DNA from 2 places in the Neopoerus faecalis genome. Region 1 is predicted to be linked to the other one. Evidence: predicted binding sites of a transcription regulator. Region 1 holds the regulator's gene; the other holds the start of a gene.
The links. Region 1 encodes Rex, which represses fermentation and respiration genes when NADH is low (regulators of the CRP and FNR family bind a similar motif). Its sites were predicted from a motif close to ATTGTTAANNNNTTAACAAT; they were not measured.
Positions count from the first base shown of each region.

Region 2: the regulator Rex is predicted to act here: its motif matches at 4,119-4,138, upstream of PY311_RS07635 (acetyl-CoA C-acetyltransferase).

Region 1 is NZ_JARFXX010000004.1:259,118-265,216, forward strand. It holds gene PY311_RS07095 (DNA adenine methylase) at 1-633, opposite strand, end outside; gene PY311_RS07100 (hypothetical protein) at 712-1,131, opposite strand; gene PY311_RS07105 (hypothetical protein) at 1,389-1,646, shown strand; gene PY311_RS07110 (hypothetical protein) at 1,725-1,868, opposite strand; gene PY311_RS07115 (S-layer homology domain-containing protein) at 1,957-3,042, opposite strand; gene PY311_RS07120 (redox-sensing transcriptional repressor Rex) at 3,057-3,686, opposite strand; gene PY311_RS07125 (tripartite tricarboxylate transporter permease) at 3,979-5,214, opposite strand; gene PY311_RS07130 (DNA internalization-related competence protein ComEC/Rec2) at 5,672-6,099, shown strand, end outside.
Region 2 is NZ_JARFXX010000005.1:94,786-100,884, reverse strand. It holds gene PY311_RS07650 (transporter substrate-binding domain-containing protein) at 1-403, opposite strand, end outside; gene PY311_RS07645 (M20 family metallopeptidase) at 441-1,649, opposite strand; T-box leader at 1,704-1,956, opposite strand; gene PY311_RS07640 (pyridoxamine 5'-phosphate oxidase family protein) at 2,273-2,743, shown strand; gene PY311_RS07635 (acetyl-CoA C-acetyltransferase) at 2,688-3,944, opposite strand; gene PY311_RS07630 (peptidylprolyl isomerase) at 4,181-5,137, opposite strand; gene PY311_RS07625 (YfcC family protein) at 5,228-6,099, opposite strand, start outside.

The DNA.
Region 1 (6,099 bases):
GAAGTTGGCGGCCCGGTAGGCGGGGGAGGGAGGCTTCTTACGATGGGCCTGCATAGCATTGTAAAGGTCCCGGAAGTACATATAGTAGCCGCAGGTAAAGCCGGTGATCAGATTTGCCTGTAGGTCCTCATCGGAAAAGGGCTTTTTTAGAGCATTGTTCCGGGTACGGCGCAGCTTGTCCAGCGCGTACCGGGTAAGGCTATTGGTAAAGGCTTCGATATCCGGCTGTAGCTTTTCGTAAAAATCCGGGGGAAGGGAGGCAACCAGCGAAGCGGACAGAGCGGCAAGGCGGCCCCTGAGTGCGTCGAGACTAAGATCCTCCCGGCAAAAGCTCTGATAAAGCTCTAAAAGCGTATCATAGCGCCGGTTACAAGCGCCAATCAGGCCGGAAAAGCTGTCACTATAGCACAGCAGCAGGTCGCGCAGCTGCTCGTCCTGCTGCTGAATCAGCGTGTAATACTCCATCAGGGAGCCGGAAATATCGTTGATGGCCGCAGCCCTCGGGCGGAGATGAAAGAACAGGGCGCCGCCGCCGAAGAACGGCTCAACATATCGGTCATATTCTGGAATATATTGCCGGATTTTTTGAATTTCCCCGGATTTTCCTCCGGGCCATTTGATAAGCGGATTCATGGAAGCTCCTATCCCTGCAAAATCGCGTGCCGCGGCCAGCGTCGGCGCGGCACACGGCTTACAGTGGCTTGGGCGGCATCAGAATAGAAAATATCTGAAAAAGCTGCCGAAGCTGAAGAGAATATTGAGAAGGATGATGGCGGCGATGATCTTGAAGATCACGCCTACCGGACTGCCGGAGGCATTTGTCTGCTTGGCAGGGCGGGAAACGGTGGGCCGGGTGGCCTCTGCGGAAAAACGCGGCTTGGCGGGAGCGGTACGCCGCGTACCCTTGGAAAGCCCCATGCGCCGGCGTTCCCGGTTTTCCTCGTGCAGCTCCTCGTGAACAAAGGAGCCGGCATGGTTTTTCTCGTTGATGCCATCCAGCCGAATCACGCTGCCATCGGCGTTGATAGCGGAGGCTTTGGGAGGCTGATTAAAGGCGCCGCACCGGGGACAGAAATCATCCACGTCAAAATTGTAAACCTTGCCGCATTCTTCGCACTTGACTCTCTGCATTCGCTTTTCCGCCTTTCCTGATAGACCGCGCCGGGGGAATAGAAATGTCCGCCAGCGCACACAACCACATTTTACTTTATTCTACCATACTGGCGCGGATTTGAGAAGAATATTTTTTATATTTCCCTACAATGGGATTTTGAGGCGAATCGAGACATCTGAACGCAGATTTTAGTTGCGGCGGCCTGTCCTTTATGGTAGAATCTGCATGAGGACGGCGGGAAGCCCGCCATAGACAGCTATGCGGAAGGGTGGTCATGATGAGCTTTTATACAGAAAGAGAAATTGCGCCTGTTGCGCTGGAAATCATTGGAAACCGGCCGGGAATCCATACCTCGGAGCTGATTGATGCAGTCCGCCAGCAGATGCGGCCTGATGGGGAGGACTGCGAAATTCTCAGCGACAGAAATGATGATAAGTTTTCGCAGAAGGTCCGTAACCTCAAAAGCCACGGCAGCATAGCGGAACTCGTGCGGACAACGGATGCGCGTGATTGTCGGTGGTATCTGCGCTGATGACCAGCGGCTGAACAGAGTGTAAAAGCAGTAGCCCCCCGCGCCAAAAGGCGCGGGGGTCGCTGCTATTTCAGAGAATCAGCAGCCGCAGCCGTTATTGCAGCCGTTGTTGCAGCCGCAGCCGCCCCAGCCACCGCCGCAGCAGCACCAGATGATAATCAGCAGAATGATGAGCCAGCAGCAGTTCCCGCCGCCACCACCGCAACCGTTATTACAGCACATATCGGAACCTCCTATGAGATTGAGATGTAGACCGTTGAGCCGGCCTCAATCCATAGTATGCGGTCCTGTGGAGATGGTGCGGCGGAATTTAAAGGCGCTCTGTGGAAACCAGTTCCCGGGCGCTGCGCCACTCGCTGCGGGTGAAAACGTCCAAGTCCATGAGTCGGTCCGCCAACGTTTCCTCGCCGCTGGGCAGCTCGGCCTCCAGCGCATAGTAGGAGATGTACACCAGCTCCGCCCGGAGGAAGGTATCCGCTTGGAGCTGTGCCGCCTCACCCATTGTCAGCACACCGGCGCTGACTGCCCGAATCAGCGTAGAGGCAAGGTCAGTATTGGAGGCGGAGCTGTAGCCCATGGCCCGGAGAACGAACTCCGTGTACTGATAGGCGTTGACCGCTCCGGCAGGCCGGAAGGAGGTGGCGGTGTAGCCGTTGGTGTAGCCCTTTTCATAGGCGTAGCCCACGTAGCGCTCCGCCTGAGAACCCTTTTCAATATCCCGGAAGGGCGTTGTGCCGGACCACGCAAGCGCTTGATCCTCCTCACCCAGAACACGGATGAACATGATAAGGGCCTGAAGCCGGGTGGGGGCCGCCTCCAAATCATAGCCCGATCCGCAGCCGGTAAAGGTGCCCTTGAAAAGATGCAGAGACTTCAGAGCAGCGGCCATGGCGTTGTAGTCCGGCCGGTCGGAATAGGTGAAGGCGGACTGCCCCTGATAGTCCAGCACGGCGGTCTTGGAGGTGACGGTAAAGGCGGCGGAGGTATCCTCGGCGACAAGATAGCGGTGTCCCACAGAAAGCGGCGCGCCGTCGGGAACAACGCTGCCGGTGGTGACATCCACCACAGCGCCGGAGGCATAGATGACCTGTGCACTGCCAGCCAGCAGAAGCGCTCCGGTTCCGGTAACGCCCTGAAGGGCGTCGCCCTCCTTCAGACGGACCTCCTGCCACAGCGCGGCGGAGCCGGCGGTCTCGCCATTTTCCGCCCGCTCACGCAGCAGGGCGTCGGAGGCGTCCAGCGCTGCGTCCACCCTTTTGTCTACAGCAACAGTAAAGGTGCCGTTGAGGTAGGAGAGGGAGGCCAGCGGGTCATCAACACCGCCGCCCGCGGCAGCGGCCCAAACGATAGCGGCCAGTCCGGCACCCAGACACAGCGGCAGAAAACGCTTTTTCATCTGCGGTTCTCCTCTCAGCGGTTGGCGATTCGGTAGCTCAGGGTCAGGAGACTGTCGGCAAAGTGGATGTTTTCAAATTTCACATCCGGCTCGCTGCTGGAAAGCTCCACATTGGTAAAGTTCCAAAAGCCCTTGATGCCAAGGCTGATGAGGCGGGCAGCCATATCCTGTGCCACGGACTGCGGCACGGTGAGCACCACAACATCAATGGTGTGGCGCTTGATGTACTGCTCCAGATCGTTGACGGAGTAAACGGGAACGCCGTTGATGGCAGTGTTGATAATGTCGGCATCAACATCAAAGGAGGCGTCCACCGTGAAGCCGCTGCTTTCAAAGGGGAAGTTATTCAGCAGTGCCCGGCCAAGATTGCCTACGCCGATCATGATGAGATGATGGTCATTGTCCACGCCTAAAATGTGGCCGATTTCGGCGCGAAGCTCCTCCACGTTGTAGCCGTAGCCCTGCTGGCCGAATTCGCCGAAGCAGCTAAAGTCCTGACGAATCTGAGAGGCTGTGATGTTCATTTCCTGTCCGAGAGAGTGGGAGGAGGTACGGATAATACCGCGGCTGCAAAGATCAGTCAACTGCCGGTAATACCGGGGCAGGCGGCGAATGACGGCATCCGAGATATTCTCTTTTTTCATGTTCTGATCACCTGTTCAAAAAAAGATAACCGCTTTTGCGGCAAGGGAGCGGCTATTATATAGGGGCTCTCAATATTTTATAGTCTTAGTTTAGAATAAAATGGCGGACTTGTCAATTTTTTTAACAATCATTTTTTGAAAAATCGTGACAGCAGTGGAAAAAGCGGAGGATGTCCGTTTTTGACCGGTTATTTCTGCTGCCGCTCATCCATGGCGGAGCTGGACGAAAAAAGCATCCCCCGGCGCATTCTGCGCCAGGGGATGAATAGGATTGGGGAATACGGCTGTACATTCAGGTATCGGACTGAATTTCCTCGCCGCCGGTGACCTTCTTTTCAAACTTGGACATGAAGATGGGGGAGAAGATGCCGATGATGCACAGGCAGATCAGCACCCAGCACACGGGAGAGGAGAACAGTACGGAGATATTGCCCTGAGAGCTGCGGGGTGCGTTCCGGAGGCCCTTTTCACCGATGGGCCCCAAAATCAGGGCCAGCACCACGGCGGCGGTGTTCAGGTCAAACTTCCGCATGAGATAGCCGATCACACCGAAAATCAGCATGACCACCATATTCTTGAAGTTCTTGTTGATGGCGTAGGAGCCGACGAAGCACAGCACCGCGACGCAGGGAATGAGGATAGCATCGGACAGGCGGGGAATCTGGGCGAAAGCCCGGCAGCCCATGGTACCGATGGACAGCATGAAGAACTGCACCAGCACGAAGCCGGCGAAGAAGGTGTAAGTCATGTCGGCATACTTGGTGGACAGCTCGGGACCGGGCTGAAGGCCCTGAATGATAAGGCCGCTCATCAGCACTGCGGTCACGGACTCGCCGGGGATACCCAGCGTCAGGGTAGGAATGAGGGAGCCGCCGGTAACGGCGTTGTTGGCGGCCTCGGAGCCGCACACGCCCCCAATGCTGCCGTGGCCGAATTCCTCCTTGTGTTTGGAGAACTGCTTGGCGTTGTTATAGCCCATGAAGCAGGCGATGGAGGCACCGGCACCGGGGAGGATGCCGATGATGTTGCCGATGAGCCAACTGTGGATGACCATGGGGGCCAGCCGTTTCTTCTCCTCCCGGGTCAGGCAAATTTTGTCGGAGAACTTCGTGACCTTGGCCCGCTCCTTGATCTTGGCCTCCATGAGAATGAAGACCTGAGACATGGAGAACAGGCCGATAAGGGCGCAGGTGGTGTTGATGCCTTCGGCAAGGAAAGACTGGCCGAACATGAAGCGCTTGGTACCGAGAATGGGGTCAAGACTGATGGTGGACAGCAGCAGGCCCAGTGCACCGGACATGAGGCCCTTGACCATGGACTTGCTGGAAACGCCCGCGATGATAGTCAGGCCGAACAGGCTCAGCCAGAAGTATTCGGCGGACATGAACTTCAGCGCCAACTGGGCCAGCATGGGGGCAAAGAAGTACAGGGAAATGCAGCTGAGAAGACCGCCCCAGAACGAGCTCCAGCAGGTGGTCAGGCTCAGAGCCAGAGTCAGCGCAAGAAGGGTAGCAAAAATTCTTTTCATACTAAATCTCCCTTACATTTTTTGGGGACTGCAAAAAGCAGACCTCTACTACGTAACCTACGTATTCTACGAAGAGAGAGGTGTCAAGAAAAAACTTCACAGAAATTTTACGAATATAATGTCAATATTCACAGCTCAACCATTTTTAACTGCTAAAAACAGAGCGAAAAACAGCAATATGCACAAGAATGCGGTACGGCGCTCTATAGTATGACCCATGAATTTAACGGGAACTTAACGAACACGGACGCACTGTATAGAAAAGGGTGGAAGCCCCGTGAAAAATGTGCTATCATAAATTAATTCTATGGGAAGAAACCAGCGCTTGCCGGAGAGACAGTATTCAATGGCTGAAGTGCAGTAGGGGCAAAGGTCCGTGGGTGACGTGGGGTTGTGAAAGCAGGACCGGAGCAGCACGGGTACGGTAAGCGGGGCGGACGGAGCAGAAGTTCGTGAAATGAGAAGACTGGCTGTTTTTTGCGGCGGCTTTGCCGCCGGAATATTTGCCGCGCAATATCTGTTGGCAGTGGACTGGCTGCTGCCGGTGGGGCTTGCGTGTATCGGCGCAGGCGTACTTACGCTGCTTTTGCCCGCGCCGCAGCGGAAGCGTGCGGTACTCTGCCTTGTGGGCGCGGCATTGGCGCTGGGGTGGGACTGGCTGTATATCCGGCAGGTCAGCGCGCCGATGGAGGCGCTGGCGGCCACCCGGCAAACACTGACCATGACGCTGACGGACTATCCCACGGAGACCCGTTTCGGCGCCAAGGTGACGGTGCGGGCAGAGGGGCTGCCGGGAAAGCTCGTCTATTACGGCGATTCGCCGCTTTTGCAGCTTTGTCCCGGGCAGCGGATGACGGAGGACGTCTATCTGCAAAGTGCCTCCCG
Region 2 (6,099 bases), on a different contig from region 1:
CCGCCCGCTCCGGGGTATAGGCCATGCCGGCCACAGCCATATCGTACTTGCCCGCGCCAACGCCCGTCAGCACGGCGCTCCACTCCAGCGGCACGATCTCCAGCTCCACGCCCAGTTCCTTGGCGATGTACCGGGCCAGCTCCATATCGGCGCCCAGGAACTGCTCCTGACCGGACTTGGTGTTGTCAATGAACTCATAGGGGGCAAAATAGGGCTCACAGACGTTGGTGATCTTTCCGGCCGCCAGCACCTTGTCCAGCCGGCTTTCGCTGGCGGCGGGAGCGTCGGCGCTGTTGTCGCCGGAGGCGGCTTCGGACTGCTTGGAGCTGCCGCCGCAGCCGGTCAACAGGGACAAAGACAGCGCTGCGGTGAGCAGCAGGGCAAACCAGTTTTTCTTTTTCATCGGAATTTCCTCCCAAATTTTTTATTTTAATTTTTGTTTACAGCGGGTACTTCGTTTTTTTCAGCTCCGCCACCAGCTCTGGGCGGAGGTAGAGGTCCAGCGCGGACGCGGCCATGGCCTTGGCGCCCTGATGCAGCAGCCGGTGGGCGATGTCCGAGTCCGCCACATCCAGAAACGCCGCCTCATGGGTGCGGGCGGGACCGGCGCCGGCCTCAATGGTCCCCATGTAGGTGTAGCAGGTGGGGACCTCATAGGAAACGTTGCCGATATCCGTACTCCCCGCCGTGCGGAGCGGGTCCGCCGTGGGCAAGGGGGTGATGCCGAGGCTGTGAAGGTTTTCCACCAGCAGCTTCACCAGCAGGGGGTTGTTGCGGATATCATAGGTGGTGTACTTGTCCCGGGTGACCTCCACCCGGGCGCCGGTCATCAAGGACGCGCCCCGGGCGCAGTTGCAGACCTTTTCGATGACGGTTTCCAGATAGTTCTTGTCCGCCGCCCGGACATAAATCTCCATCAGCGCGTGGTCAGGCACAATGTTGCACGCCTTGCCGCCATCCTTGATGATGCCGTGGATGCGGACATCGCTGGTAACGTGCTGGCGCAGGGCGTTGATGCCGTTAAAGGTAAGAATGCAGCCATCCAGCGCGTTGATGCCCTTCTCCGGCGCGCCGGCGGCGTGGGCCGCAAGGCCGAAGAACTCAAATTGCAGAATGGTCATGGCCAGCGCCGCGCTGTCCACCCGGTTCGTCTCACCCAGGTGCATCTGGTATACGGCGTCAATATCCCGGAAAGCACCCCGGTCAATCAGGGTGATCTTCCCGCTGGTGGTCTCCTCCGCCGGCGTACCCATATAGACGATTCTGCCGGGGAAGCCCACCTGTTCCTTCAGCTCCTTCAGGGCCACGCAGGCGGCAAAGGTGCTGGCCGCGATCCAGTTGTGGCCGCAGGCATGGCCGTTCTGGTCGCCGTTGGGACCGTAGCCGGGCAGGGCGTCATACTCCGCCAGAAACGCCACCGTGGGGCCCTCACCCGCTTCGCCGAGCTCACAGCGGAACGCGGTCTCCATACCGCAGTAGGGCTTTTCCACCCGGAAGCCCGCCTTCCGCATCTCGTCGGCCAGATATTGTGAGGAGAAAAATTCCCGGTCGCCCAGCTCCGGGTGCTGAAACACCGTGCGGCTGATCTCCTCAAACCATTCTTTATGGGCGTCCTCCGCCGCAAACAGCTTTTTCTTGATTTCTTCCATGGCTCTCTCCCTTTCGGTACGGAAAATAAAAACGCCCTTGTGCTTCCGTAGAAGCACAAGGGCGAACGATTCGCGGTACCACCTTGTTTTACGATGGCCTCTCAGCCATCGCCTCAGCTCCGTCGGCGCCCAACAGGCGATTAACGGAAGAACGCTGTAACGGGCGGACCCGGCGGCAGCTTATCCCTTGGGACTCACCACCGATGCTCAGAGGCCATCTTCGCTCTCAACCGCCTGTCCTTTTACACCAACCGGACTCTCTGAAAAGCGGGGGAAAGAGAGGTACTTACCCCGTCACTGCATCTTGAAGTGTTTTAACCATTTATTTGATAGGGTTGATTATACGCTACCTTTCGGCAGAAAATCAACCAACGTTTCCGCCAAATTCCGCTCCGCATTTTCTTCTCAATTTTGTATGCCCACCCAAAAAGCGGCAATTTTCACAGCCGTGCACCTCTGTGCTTTTATTGAATACCTATCCGCAAAGTGCCGCCCTCACCCTGCCGCTCTGTAATTTATGAGCGACTCATAAATTGGCCCATATCTTTCCCCGCTCTCATATCCGGCTTATAATCAGCGCAGCAGACGGGCCCCGCGGCCCGAAATACAAGGAGGAAATCATCATGCTGAATGAAAATGCCGTAAAGCTGCTGAAAAGCGGACTGTGGGACCTTGCTACCTGTATGGACGGTGAGCCCAACGTTGTGCCCGTCGCCTTCAAGGACGTGACCCCGGAGGGCAAGCTGGTGGTGGGGGATGTGTTTCTGGACACAACCCTGAAGAACATCGCCGCCAATCATGGGAAAATCGCTGTCTCTATATATGACGCCCAAAGCCTTGAGGGCTATCAGGTCAAGGGCACAGCCCGATATATCACCGAGGGCGCGGTGGTCAATACCTTCAAGGCCATGGTAGTGAAAATGTTCAACGGTGCGACCACCGGGGATAACGCCGCAAAGGCTCTCCCCTATAAACGAAAAAAGGACTGCGGCTTTCGCCGCAGTCCTTTTTTCGTTTTCTTTCGATTTGACTGTTATCTTAGACCTTCTCCACCACAACAGCGGTACCCATGCCGCCGCCGATGCAGAGGGTAGCCAGACCCTTCTTGGCCTCGGGACGCTTCATCATCTCGTGGATGAGGGTGACGATGATACGGGCACCGGAAGCACCGACGGGATGGCCCAGAGCGATAGCACCGCCGTTGACGTTGACCTTGCTCATGTCGAAGTGCAGCTCACGGGCTACAGCGATGGACTGAGCGGCGAATGCCTCGTTGGCCTCCACCAGATCGATGTCCTCGATCTTCACACCGGCCTTGGCCATAGCGGCGCGGGAAGCCACCACGGGGCCAACGCCCATGATCTTGGGATCAACACCGCCCTGGCCCCAGCCGATCAGCTTGACCATGGGCTTCAGGCCGTACTTCTCAACAGCCTCGCCGGAGGCCAGCACGATAGCGGCAGCACCGTCATTGATACCGGAAGCGTTGGCGGCGGTCACGCGGGGCGTACCCTTATCATCGGCGTCCTGAATGCCGGTGGGCTCAAAGGTGTTCACAACCTGAGGATTGGGGGACTCGGGGCCCACGGGGAAAGCGCCGCGGAGCTTTGCGATGCTGTCGGCGGTGACGTTCTCCTTGGGATACTCATCGCGCTTGAACTCCACGATCTCCTTCTTGACCTTCACGGGGACGGGAACGATCTCGTCATCGAAACGGCCGGAGTCGCGGGCAGCGCAGGCCTTCTGCTGAGAAGCTGCGGCAAACTCGTCCTGCTCGCGGCGGGTGATGCCCCAGATATCATTGATGTTCTCAGCGGTGGTACCCATGTGATAGTTGTTGAAAGCGTCCCACAGGCCGTCCTTGATCATCTCGTCCACGACCTTCTTGTCGCTCATACGGGCGCCCCAGCGCTCATCGGGCAGGGTGTAGGGAGCGGCGCTCATGTTCTCAGTGCCGCCGCAGACCACGATGTCGGAGTCGCCGGCCAGAATGGAGCGGGCGCCCTCGATGACGGACTTCATGCCGGAGCCGCAGACCATGCCAACGGTGTAGGCGGGAACAGAATAGGGGATACCGGCCTTCACAGAGACCTGACGGGCGGGGTTCTGGCCCTGGCCGGCGGTGAGGATGCAGCCGAACATCAGCTCGTCCACGTTCTCGGGAGCGACGTTAGCGCGCTTGAGGGCCTCCTTGACCACGATAGCGCCCATGTCCACAGCGGGGGTGTTCTTCAGGGAGCCGCCGAAGGAGCCGATGGCGGTACGGCAGCAGTTCACAACATAAAGTTCTTTCATGGTGATCCTCCAATTTGTGTTTTTTATAGGCGGAAGGCTCCGCCGGGTTTCCTTTTTTTCTGAGCGGAGGCGGCTTGTTATTTTTTTGACGAACCGTCTCAGTCCTCTCTGAACAATTTGGATTATAAGCGTTTTCAGAGGTTGCGTCAATGAAAATCTGGCATTTCGCAAAATTTTGTTAAATACTTAACAAAACGCTTGGTACTTTCGTCTAAATTGACGAAATTTTAACAATGTCACTCTACTTCCCCGCCGTTCCGGCCCAGCGCGGCCATGAATTTTCCCGGCTGAAGCGCCTCGTATGCATCGTTCACCTGAACAACGCAGTCTGCCGCAGCCGCCCGCAAGAGGCTGTCAAAATGCGCCGAACGCAACGTTTCTTCATCGGTCGTCAGCCGCCGCAGAATGAGATAGCCCGCCGCGCCCTCCAAAATACCGGAGACCTGTCCCGGCTCCAGCGCCAGCGCCGCGTCCCGGAGCGATGGCGTCCAGTCCGCCTCGGTCATTGTGCCGCCGCAGTCTGTCATCAGCGTCTCAAAGGCGGCGGCCGGGTCCGCCGCACTGTTGATTTCGGAAAACAGCTCCGCCGCGTGGCTGCGGTCCGCGTCCCTGTCCCCGGAAAACGGAACGAGCAGCCGCTCCGCCTCTAAAAAATCTCCCGCCGCCTCAAATGCCTCCAGCTCCCCCGCCGCCGGATACAGGGGACTCCCCGGCGTTTTGCACAACTCATACAATTTTCCGTACAGCGCCGCAGTCTCCGCCAGCACCGTCCCCTGCGCCTCGGTGAGCCATGGGCTGTCCCACGGCGTCAGCGCCGCCCGCTCCTCCGGCGTCAGGGCGCAGCCGAACTGTGTACCCCAGCGCTCCGTTACAGCGCAGAGCACCATATCCTCCAATGCGGCTGCCTTTGCCACCCCCGCCGGGGTCTCTCCCTCCGATAAGGCCGCGTCCCAGTCCAGCGGCTCGTCCGCCGCCGCGTACTGTTCCTCCAGTCTCCGGCAGTCCATCGCCAGCCAGTAGAGATAGCGCCACGCCGGAACGGCCTCGCCATCCACCGTCAAAAAATCCTCCTGATTTTCTGTCAGCCCCGCCGCGCTCTCCAGCGCGCCTGTTTCTTCTTCGCGCTCTGCCGCGCCGCAGCCTGCCAGCAGCAGGCACAGCAGCAAAACCGGCGCTATGCTCCGCAGATTCATAGCATCCCTCCGTGACCGTTTTTCTCCATATCTATGCGCGGTTCCGGCGGAATATGTAAGCGCCGGGGCCTGATGGCCCCGGCATAACTATTAGAGAATCACAGCGGCTACTAAAATAAGCATCGTCAGCAGCAAAAAGGCCGCCGCCGGCTTCCACACAAATTTCAGCCACTTCTCATAAGGAATCCGCCCCAGCGCCAGCGCACCCATGACTACGGCGGCAGTGGGCGTCACCAGATTGACAAGGCCGCAGGCGGACTGGAACGCCGTGACCACTGCGTCCCCGGTGACACCGGCAAACTGCCCCAGCGGCGCCACCACCGGCACGGAAAGGGTCGCAAGGCCCGAGGACGAAGGGATGAACACGGACAGCGGCAGGTAAATGAGATACACCAGCAGCACAAAGGGTACCGCGCCCAGCCCGGAGAGGGCCGCTTCTCCCCAGTGGAGAATGGTGTCGGTAATGCGCCCATCGTTCATCAGCACTGTGATGCCCCGGCTGATGCCGATGATGAACGCCACGCCCAAAAGGTCGGTGCAGCCGGAAACAAAGGTCTCCGCCAGCTCCACCTCTCCCAGCCGGTCCATGAGGCCCACCACAATGCCCGCCACTAAAAACAGGGCGGACAGCTCCGGGAACCACCATCCCAGCACCGGCAGCGACAGTCCCATCTCATCAAAGGGAATCACGCCATAGACCATGATGAGGAACGTGGCGGCAAACACGATCAAAACGGCGATGTGCCGCCGTGTCAGGGGCGTGACCGTGCCGACATCGGCGTGGAGCCGCCCGGCGCCGATTCCAACCACGGAGCGGCTGGAGTCCCGCTTTATCCTTGCGGCGTAGGCGGAAACATACCAGATGGCAATGCCCTCGAACACAATGAATTGAAGCACCCGCCAGAGAAGCCCGTCTCCCAGCGTCACCCCGGCAAACCCGGCGGCAATGCCGGTGGCAAAGG